DNA from 3 places in the Rhizobium sp. SRDI943 genome. Region 2 is predicted to be linked to each of the others. Evidence: predicted binding sites of a transcription regulator. Region 2 holds the regulator's gene; each other region holds the start of a gene.
The links. The regulator PhoB, encoded in region 2, activates phosphate uptake and scavenging genes when phosphate is short. The targets are predictions, from matches to a motif close to TGTCATNNANCTGTCAT.
Positions count from the first base shown of each region.

Region 1: the regulator PhoB is predicted to act here: its motif matches at 1,422-1,438, upstream of AC245Y_RS22840 (DUF1045 domain-containing protein).
Region 3: the regulator PhoB is predicted to act here: its motif matches at 5,348-5,364, upstream of AC245Y_RS20965 (DUF2794 domain-containing protein).

Region 1 covers NZ_CM172787.1:4,592,628-4,600,280, forward strand. Annotated here, with positions in the region: gene AC245Y_RS22835 (alpha-D-ribose 1-methylphosphonate 5-triphosphate diphosphatase) at 1-621, opposite strand, end outside; gene AC245Y_RS22840 (DUF1045 domain-containing protein) at 635-1,330, opposite strand; gene phnE (phosphonate ABC transporter, permease protein PhnE) at 1,471-2,814, opposite strand; gene phnE (phosphonate ABC transporter, permease protein PhnE) at 2,822-3,781, opposite strand; gene phnD (phosphonate ABC transporter substrate-binding protein) at 3,910-4,815, opposite strand; gene phnC (phosphonate ABC transporter ATP-binding protein) at 4,902-5,747, opposite strand; gene AC245Y_RS22865 (DapH/DapD/GlmU-related protein) at 5,865-6,482, opposite strand; gene phnL (phosphonate C-P lyase system protein PhnL) at 6,479-7,186, opposite strand; gene phnK (phosphonate C-P lyase system protein PhnK) at 7,213-7,653, opposite strand, start outside.
Region 2 covers NZ_CM172787.1:178,302-185,954, forward strand. Annotated here, with positions in the region: gene pstC (phosphate ABC transporter permease subunit PstC) at 1-1,424, shown strand, start outside; gene pstA (phosphate ABC transporter permease PstA) at 1,421-2,743, shown strand; gene pstB (phosphate ABC transporter ATP-binding protein PstB) at 2,760-3,575, shown strand; gene phoU (phosphate signaling complex protein PhoU) at 3,620-4,333, shown strand; gene phoB (phosphate regulon transcriptional regulator PhoB) at 4,468-5,151, shown strand; gene AC245Y_RS00935 (GcrA family cell cycle regulator) at 5,435-5,968, opposite strand; gene AC245Y_RS00940 (aspartate aminotransferase family protein) at 6,389-7,588, shown strand; gene argF (ornithine carbamoyltransferase) at 7,631-7,653, shown strand, end outside.
Region 3 covers NZ_CM172787.1:4,165,211-4,172,863, reverse strand. Annotated here, with positions in the region: gene ccmB (heme exporter protein CcmB) at 1-446, opposite strand, end outside; gene ccmA (heme ABC exporter ATP-binding protein CcmA) at 499-1,143, opposite strand; gene acnA (aconitate hydratase AcnA) at 1,406-4,096, shown strand; gene AC245Y_RS20970 (DUF1223 domain-containing protein) at 4,331-5,071, shown strand; gene AC245Y_RS20965 (DUF2794 domain-containing protein) at 5,387-5,788, shown strand; gene AC245Y_RS20960 (GNAT family N-acetyltransferase) at 5,795-6,343, opposite strand; gene AC245Y_RS20955 (Bax inhibitor-1/YccA family protein) at 6,454-7,182, opposite strand; gene AC245Y_RS20950 (ABC transporter permease) at 7,363-7,653, opposite strand, start outside.

The DNA of each region.
Region 1 (7,653 bases), 420 kb from region 2:
CGCCGATTCTGCCTGGCGCTTGGCGACGAAACGGGCGAAGGCCTCGTCGCTGAGGCCCCGCTTCTTCTGGTAGTAGAAGATATATTGATCCATCGTCTGGAACTGACGCTGGCCGGGCGCATGATCCATCAGCGAGACGAGCCGCACATGCCGGTCGTTTTCGAAGTCGGCGAAATGTTCGAGCACATTGTCGGCCGAGACCTCGCAGCGCAAATGAAGCAGGTGCTCGGCACGCAGCCTGCCTTCCGTCTCTGCCGACTGGATGGCATCGGCCATCTCGCGCATCTCGCCATGTTCGAAGCCGCCGTCCTCGTCCGCACCCATGCGCAGGCAGTCGAACACCGTGGTAATGCCTGAGGTGACGATCTGGGCGTCATGCGCCTGGATGGCGGCGGTCTTGTTCCAGCGAATGCCGGGGCGCGGCTGATAATGGCCTTCGAGATGATCGGTGTGCAGCTCGACGAGGCCGGGAATGACGTAGTCGCCTTCGAAATCTTCGCCGGCTACCGAGTTACCCCCGGAGATGTCGGCGATCTTCCCGTCGCGGATGAGGATCGAGCCCGAGAGGATGTCGTCCTCGAGAACGATGCGGGCGTTGGAAAACACGGTCTCTTTGCTCATGTCGTCAGGTCTTTCAGCTTTTGGCGCCGGCAAGCGGCAGCCAGGAATGAACTTCGAATGGCGCACCGCGCGTCTCCTCGATGAAGACGGCAAGGCCGGAAATCGAAAGCGGCCGGCCGGTGAAATCGGCAAACCGCTCGGTCAGGATCGCTTTCATCACTGCGGCGCGTGTCTCGGGCACTTGGCCGCTCAGCGTCATGTGAAAGCCGAAATCCTCCATGACGTAAGGATAACCCCAGCGCTGCAGATGGGCGCGCTGGCTGTCGCTGAGCTTCTCCGGATTGCGCCGCGCCATATCGGCCTCGGAAAGCGCTGCGCGGAACGGTTCGAAGGACCTTACCACCTTCGCGGCGAAATCCTGAAGAGGTTGATGAAGAGAACCGGGAACGAGGGCAAAAAAACGGCCGAGCTGGCCAAGTACGAGTTCAGGAATCTCGAAGGCTTGCGTGCGCTGGGCAAAATCCTCGGCAACGGTCATGAGATCTTTCTCGGTGACGGAAGAGGCGAGCGAAAAGGGCGCCTTGATCGTGGCATGAAAGCCGTAGCGGCGGGGGTCGGCGGTCAGCTCGAACTGTTCTGCAGCACCCAGTTGCTCATATTCCGGTGCCGGATAGGTCTCGCCGGTGAAAGCATTGCGGCCGAGCCAGAGCGAGGCCGCGCCGGTCAGGGGATCATCCTTCGGCGGCGAGAAATAGAGAGCGTAGCGCAAGGCTTTTATCCTGGAGATCGTCCAAACGGGGAGGGCACTGTGCAGTGATTTGGCGGCGAACCGCAAGCAGGCTCCCGGCTAAAAGATTTCCGTGACAGAATGATGATGGCGGCAACGCCGACACTGCTTTGACGGATGGATCAGTGGGCTTTCGTGCCCATCAGCCGGTGGCGCAACGCGTTCGAGGCGGTGTCGAAAATGAAGACGACGATCAGGATCAGAATGACCATGTAGGCGACGTTTTCCCAATTGGCATTGGTGCGCATGGCCTCCCACAGTTTGAGGCCGATGCCGCCGGCGCCGACAGCGCCGATAATAGTCGCGCCGCGCACGTTCGATTCCCATTGGTAGAGCGTCTGGCTGACGAAGACGGGAACGATCTGCGGCATAATGCCATAACGATGCACGAGCACGGTCTGAGCGCCTGTTGATTTGATGCCTTCCCGCGGCTTGTTGTCGATATTCTCGAGGCCTTCGGAATAGAGCTTGCCGAGCGTGCCGGTCTCGGTGAGGAAGATCGCACCGCTGCCGGCAAGCGGGCCGGGCCCGAAGGCGCGCGTCAGGAACAGCGCCCAGATCAGCATGTCGACCGAGCGCAGGAAATCGAAGAAGCGCTTCAGGATCTGGTTCAACAGGCGGTTCGGCGTGATGTTGCGCGCTGCCAGGAAGGCGAGCGGGAAGGCGGTAAGCGAGCCGAGCAGCGTGCCGAGGAATGCCATGACGATCGTCTGGAAAAGCTTGGTCCAGACGTCGCCGTGCTGCCATTCGCTGTTGTTCCAAATATCGTCGAAGGCGAGCGACAGGTTGGATTGGTCGGGCTTGATGCGCGGACCGGAGACGATGAGGCTGACGACCTCGCCGACCGGCTTGTCGAAGAAGGATGATTGCGTGTCGAAGATGAAATTCGCCCAGCCGATGAAACGTTTGCGGATCTTCACCCGGTCGACGGAAATGCTGACATTGCCGGCAAAGCCGAGATCGGCCAGCACGTTGTCGTCATAAACAGTCATCCAGCCGGGCACGGGTCCGACGACTTTCGGCGCACCGCTCGAAACGTCCACCGGGACGCTGACGCCATGCGCGGTCACGATCGTCTCGCTCTTCGAGACGGTGACGCTGCGGCTGGTGCCGCTGATCGAAACGGTGATGCTGCCGTCGGGGTTGTTGACCAGCCAGTCCGGATGCGGATTGTCGCCGAGCGGCGAGAAACGCGGATAACGGATGTCGATCGAGCCGTCATCCTCGATGCGGAATTCCGGCTGGACATCGTAGCTCACCCATTGGCAGAGATAGATGCCGACGCGCTCCCAATGCGCTTCGGCGAAAAGCTTGGGCAAGTCGAAGAACCAGACGGCATAGAGGCTGTAGAGCAGCGTTGCGATGAGGATCATCAGCCCGCCGAAACGCTGGCGGAACGACCGGTGGAAATATTCCGGATAGCGCGTTTCTATCTCGTGCATGCGGTTTGCGTCGATCACCGTCATGGCGGCCTCAATGTTGCAGGAGGAAGGCGTGCTCGCCGACAAGGCGGCGGCGCAGCCATGCGGAGAACTGGTCGACGGCGACGATCGTCACGAACAGCAGGAGAACGAGCGCCACCGTCTTGGCGCCGAAGCCGCGCGAAATCGAAAGCTTCAGCTCCTCGCCGATGCCGCCGCCGCCGACGGCGCCGATGATGGTCGAGGCGCGCACGTTGATCTCAAGGCGCAGCAGCGCATAGGAGGTGAAATTCGGCAACACCTGCGGCAGGGCGGCAAAGCGGATACGCTCCCACCAGTTGGCGCCGACGGCCTTCATGCCCTCATGCGGCTTCATGTCGATATTCTCGGCCACTTCGTAGAAGAGTTTTCCGAGCGCGCCGATCGTGTGCAGGGTGATGGCGATGATGGCGGCGACCGGCCCGATCGACAGGATCGCCGAAAACAGCCCGGCAATGACGATTTCCGGGAAGGCGCGCAGGAATTCCATCAGCCGCTTGGTGACGATGCGCAGCGGCCATGAATTTGTCAGGTTGCGAGCGGCAAAGAAGCTCAAGGGGACGGCAAAGACGAAGGCGATGATGGTCGAAATCAACGCGACGTTGATCGTGACGATCATTAGCTCGAAATATTCGGGAATGTAGAAGGCGCCCCAGACATAGACGCGGCCCCTGTCGAAATTGAATTCCTCGCCGCCCTTGTCGTTGACGCTCGCTATATCAAACAGCGCGCGCCAGACGTCGTGCCAATCCTTGGGGATGAGCCAGCTCAGGAAGTCGAAGAGATGCGGCAGGCGGTCGAAGAAATGGCCGGCATTGCTCTCATCGGCGAAGCGGACAGAGCTGACGAAAGCCGCAATCAGGATAACCAGGCCGAGAACGGTATAGAAGCGGCGCTTGGCGACCATCCGGTCCCAGGCGGTGCCGATCTCCTTGGTGCTCTGCATCTGCGGCTGTGTATTGGCAATAGTCATCAACGCCTCGCCTACTGCGCAATTCAAAGTGCTTCAGCGTCCTTTGCGGCTCTCGAAAGGACGCGCACAGTTCTAGTCACAAGATAAAGGGCGGCCGTTTCCGGCCGCCCTGCATTCGAAAAACCCCATCAGCCGCCGATGGCAGCTTTGCGGACGTCGACGACGGCATTGTAGAAGTCGTGCTTGACGGGGGCGTAACCCTTGTAGTCGCCGCCTTCGACAGCGGCGAAGCACTTGTGGTCCTTTTCCGGCAGAGCCGTGAAGAAGGCTGCAAGCTTCGTCTGCCACTCTTCGCCGAGAGCGTTGCGAACGACGAGCGGGCCGTTCGGGATCAGCGGCGAACGCCATACTTCGACCAGCTTGTTCGGATCGACGGCGCCCTTGTCGACTTCCTTGCGGAAGGTACCGGAGGTGTAGCCGTCCTTGAAGTCGCCGATGCCGGAGCTATCGTCGACGGCAATGTCGACCTTGCCGTCATAGGCAGCGAGAAGGTTGTTCTCGTGGCCGCCGTTGAACTGGGTCGAGGCGAAGAACTTGTCGTTCGGCATGCCCGTGTCCTTCGGGATCTGCGTCAGCGGAACGAGGTAACCGGAGGTGGAATCAGGATCGGCGTAGCCGAGCTTCTTGCCCTTGGCGTCCTTGATGGACTTGATGCCGGAGGACTTCAGAGCGAGGCCGATCGAGTAATAGCCCGTCGAGCCGTCCTTCTGCTGCGTCGTCAGGATCGGCGTGACAGCCTTCGGCTCCTTGATGTAGACGGCGGCATAGCCGGAGGCGCCGAGTTCGGCGAAGTCGAGCGTGCCACCGAGCAGGCCCTGGATCACGCCGTCATAGTCGGCGGCCGGGAAGAGCGAAACCTTCTCGAAGCCGAATTCCTGTTCCAGGTGGTCGGCAAGGCAGGCATAGTTGCGCAGGCGGTCGGTTTCGTTTTCGCCGCCGAGGATGCCGATGCGGAATTCCTTGAGGTCTGCAGCGTGGGCAGCGCCGGCGAGCGCGAAGAGCGCCGTTGCCGCAAAGAGTGCTTTCTTCAACATGTTCTCTCCTATTGACCGGTGTCCCCGGCCTTCCCGTTACGAAGAAGTGTGCCCTTGACGCGGGCGCTCGATCGCGGCTGCCTCTCTCAGAGGCCGGCCAGCGCCAGCGGCTGTGTGCCGGCGGATTGATTGTCTGCCCGCTCAGGGGCGATATTGATTGATGTCGAGGTCACCGTTTCATCGATGCCGGCGCCGTCCTTGTCCGTCCCGTAGATCTCCTTCACCGCTTCGGCGGTCAGTTCCGCGGGCTTGCCGTCGAAGACGACGCGGCCGCCGGCCATGCCGACGATGCGCTCACAATAGTTGCGGGCGGTGTCGAGCGTGTGAAGGTTGGTGATGACGGTGATGCCCTCGCGCTCGTTGATGTCGCGCAACGCATCCATGACGATCTTGGCGTTCAGCGGGTCGAGAGAGGCGATCGGCTCGTCGGCGAGAACCATTTTCGGGTTCTGCAACAGCGCCCGGGCGATCGCCACGCGCTGCTGCTGGCCGCCGGAAAGCGTGCCGGCTGCCTGCAGCGCCGTCTGCTCGATGCCGAGACGTTCGAGTGCCGCGATGGCATGCACACGTTCCTCGCGGGTGAAGATGTTGAGCAGGCTCATCAGCGTCGAGCGGTGGTTGAGGCGGCCGAGCATGACATTGGTGAGAACGTCGAGGCGCGGCACCAGGTTGAACTGCTGGAAGATCATCGCGCAGTCGCGCTGCCAGTTGCGCAACGCCTGGCCGCGAAGCCCGGAGACCTCGACACCGGCGAAATGAACGGAGCCGGAGCTCGGCTCCTGAAGGCGATTGATCATGCGCAGCAGCGTCGACTTGCCGGCGCCGGAGCGGCCGATGATGCCGACCATCTGGCCCTGGGGAATGGCGAGCGTGACGGAATCGACGGCGAGCTTTTTTCCGAAACGACGTGTGACATTCTTCAGCTCGAACATCATGCTCTTCCCTTGCGATCCAGGCTTTGGTCAGCATCGCATTAGTCCCGCTTGATGAACCTCGCATGTCGTTTTTGTGTAAGTCCTGTCACAATTCTCCGCCCCTATATCGGGGGTTTAACCGTGGTAACGGGACAGGAAATCTTCCGCGTTCAGGTTGCGGAAATCCTGGAGTGCCTGGCGCAGCCGGTCGTGCTCCCAGTCCCACCACGCAAGCCTGTCCATCCGTTCGCCGACCTCTCTTGGAAAGCGCTCGCGGATGAGTTTGGCCGGTACGCCGCCGACGATCGCATAGGGCGCGACGTCCTTAGACACGACGGCGCCGGCTCCGATCACCGCGCCGTTGCCGACGTTGACGCCGGGCAGGATCGTCGCCCCGTGGCCTATCCAGACGTCGTTGCCGATCGTCACGCGGTTTGCCCGCCGCCAGGCGAAGAAGTCCGTCTCCATGTCGCCGTCCGGCCAGTAGTCGGCGGCGCGATAGGTAAAATGATGCAGCGTCGCGCGCCAGGTCGGACGGTTGGTGGCGTTGATGCGCACGGCGGCGGCGATATTGACGAATTTGCCGATCGTCGCACACCAGACGGAACCATCCTGCATGATGTAGGAATAGTCGCCGAACGTGGCCTCGCTGATGCGGCAGCGTTCGGAAACCTCGGTATAGCGCCCGAAGGTGGAATCGCTGACGGTTGCCGTCTCATGAAAATAGGGCTCGATACCCAGCTTGCGGCTCATGCGGCGATCTTTCTGGGTGAGAATTGCTGGACGTCGAGGATGCGGTCGGCGACGGCTTCGCGCACTTCTTCGTCGTGGAAGATGCCGAGAAGGGCCACACCCGCCTTCTTCTTTTCCGCGATCATGCCGACGACGACGGCGCGGTTCCTGGCGTCGAGCGAGGCTGTGGGTTCGTCGAGAAGCAGGATCGTATGCTCAGTGATGAAACCGCGCGCGATGTTGACGCGTTGCTGCTCGCCGCCGGAGAAGGTGGCGGGCGGAAGCTGCCAGAGCGTTTCCGGCAGATTGAGCCTGGCGAGCAGGGCGCCCGCCTTTTCCCGTGCCGTGACGGCGTCCTCACCGCGTGCCACCAGCGGTTCGGCAACCACGTCGATCGCCGCGACGCGCGGCACGGTGCGCAGGAACTGGCTGACATAGCCGAGCGTATTGCGGCGGACGTTGAGCACGGTGCGCGGATCGGTGGAGGCGAGATCGACGATGCGTCCGTCGTGGCGGATGAGGATCTGGCCGGTGTCGACGGCATAATTGCCGTAGATCATCTTGAGCAGCGAGCTCTTGCCGATGCCCGATGGGCCACCGAGCACGACGCATTCGCCCGATGCGACCGAGAAGGCGACATCGGAGACGACGGGCAACTTGATGCCATCGCGCAGATGCATGGTGAAGCTCTTCGAGACTTCGGAAACGACGAGGGGCGTTGCCATGATTTCTTCTTCCTTGGTTTTGGGCCTCAGACTTGCAGGATCGAGGAGACGAGCAGCTGCGTATAGGGTTCGCGCGGGTCGTCGAGCACGCGGTCGGTGAGCCCGTGTTCGATGACGTAGCCGTCCTTCATCACCATCATCCGGTGCGAAAGCAGGCGGGCGACGGCGAGATCGTGGGTGACGATGATGGCCGAGAGGCCGAGATCGTTGACGAGGCCGCGCACGAGATCGAGCAGGCGCGCCTGCACCGAGACGTCGAGGCCGCCGGTCGGCTCGTCCATGAAGACGAGGCGCGGGCCGGTGACGAGGTTGCGGGCGATCTGCAATCGCTGGCGCATGCCGCCGGAAAAGGCGCGCGGCTGGTCGTCGATGCGGTCGGCGTCGATCTCGACGCGTTCGAGCCAGTCGATCGCTGAAGCGCGGATCTTGCCGTAATGCCGGTCGCCGATCGCCATCAACCGTTCGCC
Region 2 (7,653 bases):
TCGCGCGCAGCCGTGCCACGGCGCTTGCCGGAGGCCGATCCTCCGCATTGCATTCACGGCCGGCCTATTACGGTGCCTATGCGGCGATCTGGGCAGTTCTTCCCGCCCTGCTCGTCCTCTGCCTCTGGCTCTCCATCAGCCCCGGCATCATCCAGTCCTCGGTTCGCGGCGCGTTTCCCGACGATATCAAGGCGCAAGCCGCAGTCGAGCAAGATCTCGGCTATTCGACGGTGGCGACGGTTGCCCGCGGTATGACAATGCTGACCTCGGATGAAACTGCCGCAGTCGCCAACGATCCGGCTGCGCTGCAGGCCAAGCTCCTCGAAAAGGGCGTGCCGCTTGCCAGCCAGCCGCTGCCTTACATGCTCGACGCCGCCAAAAAGCTCAACGCCATGAGCATGACCAGCCGCATCGCCATGACGGCTGTTGTCTTCGCACTCGCCGTTGCCGGCGCCTTCTATGCGTTGCGTTCCATCGCTCCGCGCTTCCGCGCCCGCAACCGGGTCGAGCGCGTCATGCTCTGGGGCCTGCTGCTTGCCTCCTCGATCGCCATCCTGACGACGATCGGCATCGTCTTCTCCATGCTGTCGGAAGCCGCCCGCTTCTTTGCGGCCGTTCCCGCCATGGACTTCTTCTTCGGCACCGTCTGGGATCCACGCTTTGCCGGCGCCGGCAGCTCGTCCTTCGGCCAGTTCGGCTTGATCCCGCTACTGCTCGGCACGGTCTATATCGGCCTGGTCGCCATGCTGGTCGCCGTGCCGGTCGGCCTCTTTGCCGCCATCTACATGGCCGAATACGCCTCGCCGAAGCTGCGCGGCGTCGCCAAACCGCTCCTCGAAGTGCTCGCCGGTATTCCGACGATCGTCTACGGCTTCTTCGCGCTCGTCACCGTCGGCCCGTTCCTGCGCGATTTCTCAGCCCAGATCAGCGGCCTGCTCTCCGGCAACTACAGCAACTTCATCCAGGCGCAGAGCGTTCTGACGGCCGGCATCGTCATGGGCATCATGCTGATCCCTTACGTCTCTTCGCTGTCGGACGACATCATCACCGCCGTGCCGCGGACCTTGCGTGACGGTTCGCTCGGTCTTGGTGCCACACGCTCCGAAACCATCAAGAAAGTGGTCTTGCCCGCAGCCCTTCCCGGCATTGTCGGCGCATTGCTGATGACGGCCTCGCGCGCCATCGGCGAAACCATGATCGTCGTGCTGGCCGCCGGTGTCGCCGCCCGCATCCAGATCAACCCCTTCGAGCCGATGACGACGGTGACCGTCAAGATCGTCAACCAGCTGACCGGCGACCTTGAGTTCACCTCGCCGCAGACGCTGGTTGCCTTTGCCCTTGGCATCACCCTGTTCTGCATCACGCTTTGCCTCAATATCTATGCGCTCTACATCGTGCGCAAATACCGGGAGCAGTACGAATGACGGATATTGTTTCTCCCACATCAGGCGTCACCGTTTCCAAGGCGCCAGTGCGCCGCGATATCGGCATCAAGCGCCGCTACGCCGCCGAGCGCCGGTTCCAGGCCTATGGCATCGCCGCCATCACCTTCGGTCTCGTCTTCCTGTTCATCCTGCTGTGGACGGTGATCGGCAAGGGCTACACCGCCTTCCAGCAGACGGCGATCACCCTGCCGATCGAATTCTCCGAGAAGACGATCGACCCGAACAACAAGCGTGCGACCGACCCTTCGGTGCTGATCGCCGCCAACTACCCGGTTCTGCTGCGCGACGCGATCGTCAAGCAGCTGAACGTCAATGCCGCAAGCCGTCCCGACGTGCGCGATGCATCCGCCATGCTCTCCAAGGGTGCGCCGGTCCAGCTGCGCGACATGGTCGTTGCCGATCCGTCGATCATCGGCAAGACGGTCAATGTCACGGTGCTCGCCGACGCCAATGTCGACAGCGCCAATAAGGGCCAGATCGATCTCTCGGTCGATGAGAAGAACCGCAAGGTCAACGATAAGCAGGTCGGCTGGATGAACGAGCTGAAGGCGAGCGGCGCTCTCCACAAGCAGTTCAACACCGGCCTCTTCGTCAACGGCAACTCCAGCCGTCCGGAGGCCGCAGGCCTCGGCGTCGCCCTCATCGGCTCGCTCTACCTGATGCTGATCGTCCTCGTGCTCGCTCTGCCGATCGGCGTTGCCGCCTCGATCTATCTCGAGGAGTTCGCGCCGAAGAACAAGCTGACGGACCTGATCGAGGTCAACATCAACAACCTCGCCGCGGTCCCTTCGATCGTCTACGGCCTGCTTGGTCTGTCCGTCTTCATCAACTTCATCGGCCTGCCGCGCTCGGCCTCGCTGGTCGGTGGCCTGGTGCTGACGCTGATGACCCTGCCGACGATCATCATCGCGACGCGCGCCGCCCTTCGCGCCGTGCCGCCGTCGATCCGTGCCGCAGCCCTCGGCCTCGGCGCTTCGAAGATGCAGATGGTGTTCCACCATGTGCTGCCGCTCGCCATGCCCGGCATCCTCACCGGCACGATCATCGGCCTGGCGCATGCGCTCGGCGAAACCGCGCCGCTGCTTCTGATCGGCATGGTCGCCTTCGTCGCCAACGCGCCGACGACACCGCTCGATCCCTCGACGGCTCTGCCCGTACAGGTCTATATGTGGGCCAACGAGGCCGAACGTGCCTTCGTTGAGCGTACTTCGGGTGCCATCATCGTCCTGCTCCTGTTCCTGATCGTCATGAACATGGGCGCCATCCTCTTGCGTCGTCGCTTCGAGCGCCGCTGGTAAACGGAGTTACAAGATCATGAACATGTTGACGGAAGCTGCAGTTGAAAAGGCGCTGGATCACAAGATGAGCAACGTCCCGTATAAGATGATCGGAAAGGATGTCTCGGTTTACTACGGCGAAAAGCGCGCGCTATTCGATGTGAACCTGAACATCCGCGAAAACACCGTAACCGCCCTGATCGGCCCGTCCGGCTGCGGCAAGTCGACCTTCCTGCGCAGCCTCAACCGCATGAACGACACGATCGACGGCTGCCGCGTCACCGGCAAGATCACGCTCGACACCGACGATATCTATGATCCCGATATCGACGTCGTCGAACTTCGCGCCCGCGTCGGCATGGTCTTCCAGAAGCCGAACCCGTTCCCGAAGACGATCTATGAAAACGTCTCCTACGGCCCGCGCATCCATGGCCTCGCCAAGTCGAAGGCCGATCTCGACCAAATCGTCGAGACCAGCCTGCAGCGCGCCGGCCTCTGGAACGAGGTCAAGGACCGCGTGCACGAGTCCGGCACCGGCCTGTCGGGCGGTCAGCAGCAGCGCCTCTGCATTGCCCGTGCCGTCGCCGTCAGCCCGGAAGTGATCCTGATGGACGAGCCCTGCTCGGCGCTCGACCCGATCGCCACCGCCAAGGTCGAGGAGCTGATCCACGAGCTGCGCGAGAACTACACGATCGTCATCGTCACCCACTCCATGCAGCAGGCCGCGCGTGTTTCGCAGCGCACCGCCATGTTCCACCTCGGCAATCTCGTCGAGGAGAACGACACCGACAAGATGTTCACCAATCCCGACGATCCGCGCACCCAGGACTACATCATGGGTCGCTTCGGCTGATTTTGGCGTCACCAAGCCTTTCCGTTATTCGAGGATAAAGCCCCATGGCATCGACACATATTTATTCTGCCTATGATGATGATCTGAAGTTCCTGTCCAGGCGGATTTCCGAAATGGGCGGCCTGGCCGAGCAGATGGTCGCCGAAGCCGTGCGGGCGCTCGTCAACGGCGATACCGCGCTGGCGCAGAAGGTCATCTCCGACGATGTGATCCTCGATCACGCCGAACGCGAAATCGGCGACAAGGCGATCGTCACCATCGCCCGCCGCCAGCCGATGGCCGCGGACCTGCGCGAAATCATGGGTTCGATCCGCATCGCCGCCGATCTCGAACGTGTCGGCGACCTCGGCAAGAACACTGCCAAGCGCGTCATCGCCGTCCAAAGCACCGGCGTTCCCCGCAAGCTCGCCCGCGGCCTCGAGCATCTGTCCGAGCTGGCGCTCGTCCAGCTCAAGGAAGTGCTCGACGTCTACACCAATCGTTCCGCCGACAAGGCGAATGCGATCCGCGAACGCGACAACGAGATCGACGCGATGTACACCTCGCTGTTCCGCGAGCTCCTGACCTACATGATGGAAGATCCGCGCAACATCACCAGCTGCACGCATCTTCTCTTCTGCGCCAAGAACATCGAGCGCATCGGCGACCACGCCACCAACATCGCCGAGACGATCTATTACATGACGACAGGCGCGCAGCCGGAAGGCGATCGGCCGAAGGACGACAGCGCCAACACCGTCGGCGCGGTCACCGAATAACTGCCCACACCCCGCCGCTTGCGTGCGCGCCCGTCCGGGCGCGCAAAGAGGTCGCAGCCAATTTTTAAATTTGCGCAGGATGCATTGCTTAAATCACCCTGGTTTAAGGATCATGCGCGAGGAGACCGACACGCATGATCCCGAGAGTTGCAGTTGTTGAAGACGAAGAAGCCCTCAGCGTGCTTCTTCGCTACAATCTCGAAGCGGAAGGCTTCGAGGTCGATACCATCCTTCGTGGCGACGAAGCCGAAATGCGGCTTCAGGAGCGCACGCCCGATCTTCTCATCCTTGATTGGATGCTGCCCGGCGTCTCCGGCATCGAGCTCTGCCGGCGCCTGCGCATGCGGCCGGAGACCGAGCGTCTGCCGATCATCATGCTGACGGCGCGCGGCGAAGAGAGCGAGCGTGTCCGCGGATTGTCGACGGGCGCCGACGACTATGTCGTCAAGCCCTTCTCGACCCCCGAGCTCGTTGCCCGCGTCAAGGCGATGCTGCGTCGCGCCCGTCCCGAGGTGCTGTCGACGGTGCTGAAATGCGGTGACATCGAACTTGACCGTGAGACCCATCGCGTCCATCGCAAGACCCGCGAAGTCCGCCTCGGCCCCACCGAATTCCGCCTGCTGGAATTCCTGATGTCGTCGCCGGGCCGGGTCTTCTCCCGCTCACAGCTGTTGGATGGTGTCTGGGGCCACGATATCTATGTCGACGAGCGCACCGTCGACGTCCATGTCGGCCGCCTGCGCAAGGCGCTGAATTTCTCCAACATGCAGGACGTCATCCGCACCGTCCGCGGCGCCGGTTATTCGATGGAAGCCTGAGGGCTTTTTCGTCATGCTCGGGCTTGTCCCGCTGCTGTCCGGTTCGCGGCGATGGACTGCCCCTCATCTGGCTGCCGCCACCTTCTCCCCGTAAACGGGGCGAAGGGGATATGCCGCGACCTCTCCGTTCCCCACAACCTCGTGCAGGGCACGTCCCCTCGCCCCGTTTACGGGGAGAGGGTTAGGGTGAGGGGCAGCCATCCCCGCAATGAGCGCTTCCATCCGCGCATAAAAAAACGGGCCACTTGGCCCGTTTTCTGCATTCTAACGATGGTCAGCCCGTTCAGCTGGCCCGCGCCGCTGCCCGGCGGCGTTCGTTCACCGGCTGGTAGGCGAGCTTCTGGTGATAGCTGCAATATGGCGAATTGTCGGGGGATTCGCAGCCGCAGAAATGGAAGTCGTCCTTCAGCGGATCGCCGACCGGCCACTTGCAGGTGCGTTCGGTCAGTTCCGTCAGGCCGAGGCGGCGGGAAATCGGCACCACCACATTGCCTCTCGGCACGTATTCCATTTCCTCGATCGTTTCGATCTCGATCTCTTCCTTCAGCATCGTCGCGCCCTGCTGGCGGGTAACGGTGCGGGTGGTGATCCGAGAGGCGAAGTTCGGCGCGCGCGGCGCCGATGTATTGCGCTTCGGCGTTCGCGCCGCGGTGTTGGTGCCGCCGGCCTTGGCACGGCCGGGAAGGCACAGCCGGTGCACTTTACCGATGACCGCGTTTCGGCTGACACCGCCAAGTTGTGCCGCGATCTGGCTCGCGCTCAGTCCTTCGGCCCAAAGCTTCTTGAGTTTCTCGACCCGCTCGTCTGTCCAGTTCATGCCCTGTCTCCACCTTTTGCGTTGGTGATGGCAGAATCCCTCACCGTTGTCCCGGGAGCTCCGAAACAAGAAACGCTTGATCAATTTTGGTGACTAGTTCCGCCGCATGCAGTCTAGTAATTGATCTTTAACCTAGTGTGAGCCTGACTCCGTGACAAGAGTCGCATGAATCCGGATGAATCGAATTCGTAGTTTTCCCCAACTTGCTGTCCCTGCGTGGCATTTCTGCAATAATGCCTGTTGAAGACTGAAAATGCCGCTGTACACCCGTGCTGCATACGCTAAGGGCGCCGTTTTGTTGACATTGCAGCGCGAAAGGGAAATAGTGCCACTCGCCGCCGCAAGGCGGCATTTTTGATTTTTCGGGCCTGGTTTCCTTAGCCGGAGTCATTGCCCGGCAACTTTGATGGAGATCGCGCCATGGCTGAAGCCGCGCCGCTTTATGACACCTATTCTCGTGCCCCGCTGCGGTTCGAGCGAGGCGAGGGCGTATGGCTGATTACCGAAACTGGCGAGCGATATCTCGATTTCGGCGCCGGCGTCGCCGTCACCTCCGTCGGCCACAGCAATCCGCATGTGGTCGGCGCGCTGAAGGAGCAGGCCGACAAGGTCTGGCACCTGTCGAACATCTACGAGATCCCCGGACAGGAGCGTCTGGCTAAACGCCTGACCGACGCCACCTTCGCCGACAAGGTGTTCTTCACCAATTCGGGTGCCGAGGCGCTTGAATGCGCGATCAAGACGGCGCGCCGCTATCAGTTTTCCAAGGGCCATCCCGAGCGCTTCCATATCATCACCTTCGAAGGCGCCTTCCACGGACGGACGCTGGCGATGATCGCCGCCGGTGGCCAGGAAAAATATCTCGAAGGTTTCGGCCCCAAGGCGCCGGGTTTCGATCAGGTGGCTTTCGGCGATATCGAAGCGGTCCGCGCCGCGATCACCGAGGCGACGGCCGCCATCCTCATCGAGCCGGTGCAGGGCGAGGGCGGCGTCCGTCCTGCCACGCCTGAGTTCATGAAGGCGCTTCGCCAGCTCTGCGACGACAACGATCTGCTGTTGATCCTCGACGAGGTCCAGACCGGCGTCGGCCGCACCGGCAAGCTCTTCGCCCATGAATGGTCGGGCATCACACCCGACATCATGGCGGTCGCCAAGGGCATCGGCGGCGGTTTCCCGCTCGGCGCCTGCCTTGCCACATCAGAGGCCGCCTCCGGCATGAAGGCCGGCACCCATGGTTCGACCTATGGCGGCAATCCGCTTGCCATGGCCGTCGGCAGCGCCGTGCTCGACATCATCCTGGCCGATGGCTTCCTCCAGCAGGTGCGCGACGTCGCGCTTGTCTTCCGCCAGGGCCTCGCCTCGCTGAAGGATCGTTATCCCGATGTGATCGAAGATGTGCGCGGCGAGGGGCTGTTGCTCGGCATCAAGGCCGCCGTTCCCTCAGCCGAACTGCTGCAGGCGATCCGTGCCGCCCATCTGCTCGGCGTGCCTGCCGGCGATAATGTCATCCGCCTTCTTCCGCCGCTCGTGGTCACCGCCGAGGAAGCCCGTGAGGGCCTTGCCCGCGTCGAACGCGCCGCCGAGAGCATTCGCGCCTCCAAGGTCAAGAAGACGGCTTGAAGAGATTGCCGCCTTCGGGCGCAGCACAGGTAAGAAGACGATATGAGCCCTAAACATTTCCTCGA
Region 3 (7,653 bases), 850 kb from region 2:
GCAACGGCAGCACCCACGGCGCCGATGAAGGTGATGGCGGGCGAGCCGACCAGCAGCGTCAGCATGGTCGCGCCGATCGCCGTCTCGTCCATGTTCATGAAGAGGCCGAGCAACGGCGAGGCGATAACGAGCGGCAGGCTGGTGGCCGTCCAATGGGCAAGGCATTTGACCAGCACGGTCAGGACCAGGGGCGTTTCCTGAATCAGCATCAGGTCGAGCGATCCGTCGTCGCGTTCGGCCTGGAACAGGCGGTCGAGGCCGAGAAGGGCGGCGAGCAGCGCGCCGATCCAGACGATGGCGGGGCCGATACGCGACAGCAGTTTGAGATCGGGACCGACGCCGAAGGGAATGACGGCGACGATGGTCAGGAAGAACAGCACGCCGATCAGCGCACCGCCGCCAGCGCGAATCGAGAGCTTCAGGTCGCGGAGAAAGAGGGCGGTCATGCGCGGCGGCTCTCTGCATGTGCGGTGGACGGGGTAGCTACGTCGAGAAGCATCAACCCCATACCCCATGATCGACCCCGGCAAAGCCCGTCATCTTCAATTCCTGCGAATTCCTCAGCCCCAGCGGCTGATGCGTTGCCGCCAGCACGATGCCGCCCTTCTCCAGATGCGCTCCAATCAAATCGGCAAACAGCCGGTCGGCGCTGGCATCGAGTGCGGCGGTCGGTTCGTCGAGGATCCAGACGGGGCGGTGGGCGACGAGCAGTTTGGCGAAAGCTATCCGGCGCTGCTGGCCAGCGGAGAGATAACCGAAGGGAAGGTGGGTGATGCCGGAAAGACCGACGGCGTCAGTGGCGTCCTCGACGGAAAGGGCGGCGGCGCCTGTATTGCCGAGAAAGCTGCGCCAGAAATCGAGGTTTTCTGCAACCGTAAGTTCATTCTTCATCGCATTTCTATGGCCGAGGTAGTGGCTGACCTCGCCGGCATGTCTGTCTGCCCCGCTCTCTCCATCGTGAAATTTGACGGTGCCTTTTTCCGGCCTGAGGAGGCCGGCCACGACACGCAACAAAGTGGACTTTCCCGATCCATTTCTACCGGTCAGGACAAGCGCCTCGCCGGCTGCCAAGTGAAAGGAAATGTTAACGAAAATGAGATCCTCACCGCGCCTTGCAGCCAGATTTTCGGCGGTGAGATGCATGCGTCGGCTCTTTCTTGGTTTCGGCTCGCGGCGGGGTCAAAAAATGTCCGATTTTGACTGTCCTCGGGTATGGCAAGTTTTTAGGAAATTATCTATAAGACCTGCAACCACGCCAGCGGTCGGCGTGAATTTCATCCTTGCGCCGAACTTGGAGCGTCTGTTCCACGTGCGGACAGCGGAAATGGCCGTACCCGCATCCTGATGTGCATTAAGTGCATAGGCGTTCGCACGACTGTGTTGGCTATCAGAAACGGGGTATCTCGTGTCTAAATCTCTTGACAGTTTCAATTGTCGTTCCACGCTTTCCGTCAACGGGAAGGACTATGTCTATTACAGCCTGCCCAAGGCTGAGGCAAACGGTCTGGCCGGCGTATCGAAGCTTCCCTATTCGATGAAAGTCCTGCTCGAAAACCTGCTGCGCTTCGAAGACGGCCAGTCGGTCACCAAGGAGCACATCCTGGCCGTTGCCGAATGGCTGAACAATAAGGGTGCAGTCGAAAACGAAATCGCCTATCGCCCGGCGCGCGTGCTGATGCAGGACTTCACCGGCGTTCCCGCCGTCGTCGATCTTGCCGCGATGCGCGACGCGATGGTGTCGCTCGGCGGCGATCCCGAGAAGATCAACCCGCTCGTTCCCGTCGATCTCGTCATCGACCACTCCGTCATCGTCGACGAATTCGGCACGCCGCAGGCCTTCGCCCGCAACGTCGAGCTGGAATACCAGCGCAACGGCGAGCGCTACCGTTTCCTGAAGTGGGGCCAGCAGGCCTTCAAGAATTTCCGCGTCGTGCCTCCCGGCACCGGCATCTGTCATCAGGTCAATCTCGAATATCTCGGCCAGACCGTCTGGACCAAGGAAGAGGACGGCGAGACGATCGCCTATCCGGATACTTGCGTCGGCACCGACAGCCACACGACGATGATCAACGGTCTCGGCGTTCTCGGCTGGGGTGTGGGCGGTATCGAAGCGGAAGCTGCGATGCTCGGCCAGCCGGTCTCGATGCTGCTGCCCGAAGTCATCGGCTTCAAGCTGACCGGCAAACTCAAGGAAGGCGTCACGGCGACCGACCTCGTTCTCACCGTCGTGCAGATGCTGCGCAAGAAGGGCGTCGTTTCGAAGTTCGTCGAATTTTTCGGCCCTGGCATGGACAACATGCCGCTCGCCGACCGCGCGACGATCGGCAACATGGGCCCGGAATACGGCGCGACCTGCGGCTTCTTCCCGGTCGACGGCGAAACCATCAACTACCTCACCATGTCCGGCCGCACGCATGACCGGATCGCCCTCGTCGAAGCCTATTCGAAGGCCCAGGGCATGTGGCGTGAGGGCGACGGTTCCGAGCTCGTCTTCACCGATACGCTGGAACTCGATCTGAACGACGTCGTGCCGTCGATGGCCGGCCCGAAGCGTCCGGAAGGCCGCATTTCGCTTGAGAACATCGCGACCGGTTTTGCCGGCTCCATGGATGCCGACTACAAGAAGCCCGGCCAGTTGAACAACCGCTATGCCGTCGAAGGCACCGACTTCGATCTCGGCCATGGCGATGTGGCGATCGCCGCCATCACGTCGTGCACCAACACCTCCAACCCGTCAGTGCTGATCGCCGCCGGCCTTCTTGCCCGCAACGCCGTTGCCAAGGGCCTGAAGACGAAGCCGTGGGTGAAGACCTCGCTGGCTCCTGGATCGCAGGTCGTCGGCGAATATCTCGCCAAGTCGGGCCTGCAGGCCGACCTCGACAAGCTTGGCTTCAACCTCGTCGGTTTCGGCTGCACCACCTGCATCGGTAATTCCGGCCCGCTGCCGGCACCGATCTCGAAGACGATCAACGACAAGGGCCTTATCGTTTCCGGCGTTCTGTCCGGCAACCGCAACTTCGAAGGCCGCATCTCGCCCGACGTGCAGGCGAACTATCTCGCATCCCCGCCGCTGGTCGTCGCTTATGCGCTTGCCGGCACGGTGCAGACGGATCTGACCAAGGAGCCGATCGGCGAGGACCAGAGCGGCAACCCGGTTTATCTCAAGGACATCTGGCCGACCTCGAAGGAAGTTCAGGAATTCATCCTGAAATACGTGACCCGCGAGCTTTACGAAAGCAAGTATGCCGACGTCTTCAAGGGCGACGTCAACTGGCAGGCCGTTCAGATCCCGCCGGGCCAGACCTATGCCTGGGACGACAATTCGACCTATGTGCAGAACCCGCCCTACTTCGTCGGCATGGGCAAGAAGGGCAGCGGCGTTTCCGACATCAAGGGCGCCCGCGTCCTCGGCCTGTTCGGCGACAAGATCACCACCGACCACATCTCGCCCGCCGGTTCGATCAAGGCGGCATCGCCGGCCGGCGCCTACCTCATCGACCACGACGTCGCCGTTGCCGACTTCAACCAGTACGGCACGCGCCGCGGCAACCATGAAGTGATGATGCGCGGCACCTTCGCCAATATCCGCATCCGCAACCACATGCTCGGCCCGAACGGCAAGGAAGGTGGCTACACCATCCATTACCCGTCGAAGGAAGAGACCTCGATCTACGACGCCGCGATGCAGTACAAGCAGGAAGGCGTGCCGCTCGTCATCTTCGCCGGTGTCGAATATGGCAATGGCTCCTCCCGCGACTGGGCTGCCAAGGGCACCAACCTGCTCGGCGTCAAGGCGGTGGTCGCCCAATCCTTCGAGCGCATCCATCGCTCGAACCTGGTCGGCATGGGCATCATCCCCTTTGTCTTCGAAGAGGGCACGACCTGGCAGAGCCTCGGCCTCAAGGGCGACGAACTCGTCACCATCGAAGGTCTGGAAAAGATCAAGCCACGCGAGAAGAAGATCGCCAGGATCACCTATGGCGACGGCACCGTGAAGGAGGTTCCGCTGCTGTCGCGCGTCGATACGCTCGACGAGGTAGTCTACCTCAACAATGGCGGCATCCTGCAGACGGTTCTGCGCGACCTCGCTGCCTGATTTTTAAGACACTCACATGATAATGGCCGCCGGAGAGCAGTTTCCGGCGGTTTTTCTTTGCGGCGACAGTCTTTAAACGGGGCTCACGATGATTTGTTTTACGCAAGTTCCCGTCTAGCTACGTCTCACCCGTTCGTGACTTTTCGTTTGGACCCGGAAGGATTATTCGTACGTTCATATGTCAGGGCCTCCGGTTCCAACATGCCGTCGGCGCTGAAAAAGAGGTGCAGGTGAATGTCCCCCCGTTTTTTGATTCCGCTGATCGCCGGCGTTGTTCTCTCAGGCCCGTTGCAGGCCGAAGACGGCACACCGAAAGGTGTCGTCGAACTCTTCACGGCGCAGGGCTGCTCCTCCTGTCCTCCTGCTGATGCCGCTTTCCGCAAGCTGGTGAACCAGGGCGATGTCATCGCGCTCGCCTATCATGTCGATTACTGGAACTATCTCGGTTGGGCCGATACGCTGAGTTCCAAGGAAAATACCGAGCGGCAGTATGGCTATGCCAAGACAATGGGCCGCAGCAACGTCTACACGCCGCAGGCGATCGTCAATGGACGCGGCCATCTGGCTGGCGCCGATCTCAATGGCATCAACAGCCAGATCAACACCTATAGCAGCGAAGGCAATGGGCTGACCGTTCCGATCAGTGCCGCGATGCGCGGCGATGAGCTGGAGATCAAGATCGGCGCGGGACAGGGCAAAGCCAATGTCGTGATGGTCTATTTCGACAAGGAAAAGACCATCGACGTCGAAAAGGGCGAGAACAGCGGCCAGAAGATCTCCTATCTCCACAGCGTCACCAATGTCGAAACCGTCGGCATGTGGGACGGCAAGGCGACCAGTCTGACGCTGCCGGCTAGCGTGCTGCAACGGCCGCAGCTCGAGGGCTGCGCGATTCTGCTTCAATCGGCAACCGCAGACGGCGATCCGGCTGCGATCCTTGGCGCGACCGTGGTGATGGCTGGCAAAAATATCTGAAATTTCATCCGGCTGCGGATGAAATGCTGGGGCGGCCCGGCCGAGCGTATTCGGGGCTGGGGTTAAGGTCGATACGCTCCGCCGGGCCCTTTGGCGCGCTGGCGCCAAACTGGAGCTCATAAATCTCCTGCAAATGAGGCGCTGTTTTGACTGAAATGCGGCGCTGCGGAGAAACCGTTGGCCTGCCCAGCGCCCTTGCGCGAGAGACGCGCGGCGCTGTAGTGCGGCTGAATGTGACAGCCGGCACTCTTGCAATTTGCGGCAGCTCGGGCAAACTGTCACTCTCCTGTCATATGTGGAGGCCTTGTGAGACTGATGACAGATCAGCCGGATTTGCGACACGGCGAAAACCGTTCCGTCGACCACAGTTCCTCAGTCGTCGTCGATCTCAGGGAATACAAGCAAAGCAAGGACCCGCTTCCGGTGACCTTCCACCGGCGCGAACTGGACGCGATCCTCTGGATCTACGGTCGGATGGTCGGTGATGGTGAATGGCGCGACTACGCCATCGATCACCTGAAGGACAGGGCGGTCTTTTCCGTTTTCAAGCGTTCCGGCGAAATGCCACTCTTCCGCATCGAGAAAAACCCGAAGCTCGCCGCCAAGCAGGGCGCCTATTGCGTGATCAGCGTCAACGGCACGATCCTGAAGCGCGGTCACGAGCTGAACCAGGTGCTGAAGGTGTTCGACAAGGCCCTGAAGCTCGTCGACAAATAGGGCGCATTACAGCGTGCCGGGATAGGCTGACGGGTCCGGATCTGTGCTCGTGCCTTCGCCGAGGGGGCGCTGCATGAACATCGTATCCAACCAGCGGCCGTGCTTGTAGCCGGTGCCCTTCATCAGGCCGACCTCCTCGAAGCCAGCCTTGCGATGGAGCGCGATCGAGGCGGGGCTGGCGCCACCGATGACGGCTGCCATCTGCCGAAAGCCGAGGGTGGTGCAACGGATGATCAGTTCGGCGAGCAGCGCCTTGCCGATACCGCGGCTGCGGGCTTGCGGCGCCAGATAAATCGAATCCTCGACCAGCCAGCGATAGGCAGGACGCGTGCGGAAGGCCGAGGCATAGGCGTAGCCGAGCAGAGTTCCATCCGCATCGGTTGCGGCAATATAGGGATATTGCTGGCCGACGATCGCCGAAAAACGTAGTGCCATCTCGGCCTCGGAGGGCGGGACGATCTCATAGCTCGCGACGCCGTTCAGGACCGATTCGCGATAGATATCGGCAATGGCGGGAATATCGGCGTTCGAAGCATCGCGCAGGAGGAAGGACATTTTGGCGGCAGGTCCGTTGGCGAGGATGTGTCTTCCTAAAACCATCCCGCGAAAGCCTGCGCAACAAAAAAGGCGGCCGAAGCCGCCTTTTCGATCTCAGTCGGTCCTGCTTATTTACGGTTGCCCATGAACTGCAGCAGGAACATGAAGAGGTTGATGAAGTCGAGATAGAGCGTCAGCGCACCCATGATCGCCTTGCGACCGGCCACGGCAACGTCATCGGCTTCCAGGTACAATTCCTTGATCCGCTGGGTATCGTAGGCGGTGAGGCCTGCGAAGATCAGGACGCCGAGCACCGAGATGGCGAACTGCACGGCAGACGACGCCAGGAAGATGTTGACGATCGAGGCGATGATCAAGCCGAAAAGACCCATCATCAGGAACGAACCCATCGCCGACAGATTACGCTTCGTCGTGTAGCCGTAAAGCGACAGCGCGCCAAAGGAGGCGGCGGTGACGAAGAAGGTCTGAACGACGCTCTGACCCGTGTAGATCAGGAAGATCGATGAGAGCGACAGGCCGACGAGCGCGGCGTAGACCGCAAAGGTCGTCTGGGCGGCGGCCACCGTCATCGTATTGATCCGGAAGCTCAGGAAGAACACCAGAGCGAGCGGCGCCAAAATGACCACCCACTTCAGCGGGCTTACATAGATCGCCTGACCGAAAGCGGTCAGCTCACCATTGGCGAAGGCGAATTGGAACGACAGATATGCGGCCACACCGGTGATCGCCAGACCCAGCGCCATCAGGTTGTAGACCTTGAGCATATAAGCGCGCAGGCCTTGATCAATCATCTCGCCGGTCTGAGCGCGGCTTTGATAGTTACGAAGATCAGCCATAGTTTCCTCTTACAAGCTCCGATGGAAATACGGTGTCGGGGTTTTCGACCCGGGCGCCGCTGCGGAGCTCCAGCATGCCTGCGGATAATATGAGGCTTTCGTCCTTTGCAAACAAGAGGCTTGCAAAGGCTCGGTCGGTTAAATCGCCGTAAGGTGAAGGGTTTGGGTGCCGCTGCCCGGTCAAAGCTCGCGCAAGACGCGGGCGGCCTTCTGCCCAAGGATGCGCCAGGTGCCGATGAGGCCGATGCCGACGGTGAGGACGAGCGCGGTCACGAGCGTCAGTCCCGCCACGTCGGGCAGAAAGGTCGACGGCAGACGCATGATGCGGGCGACGATGAACCAGGCGGCGACGCTGCCGGCGATCAACGCGAAGATCGCAGTCGCGAGGCCGAGGATCAGATATTCGTAGCTGAAGGCGCGGATCAGCATGGCGCGCGTGGCGCCGAGCGTCTTCAGCACCACCGCATCGTG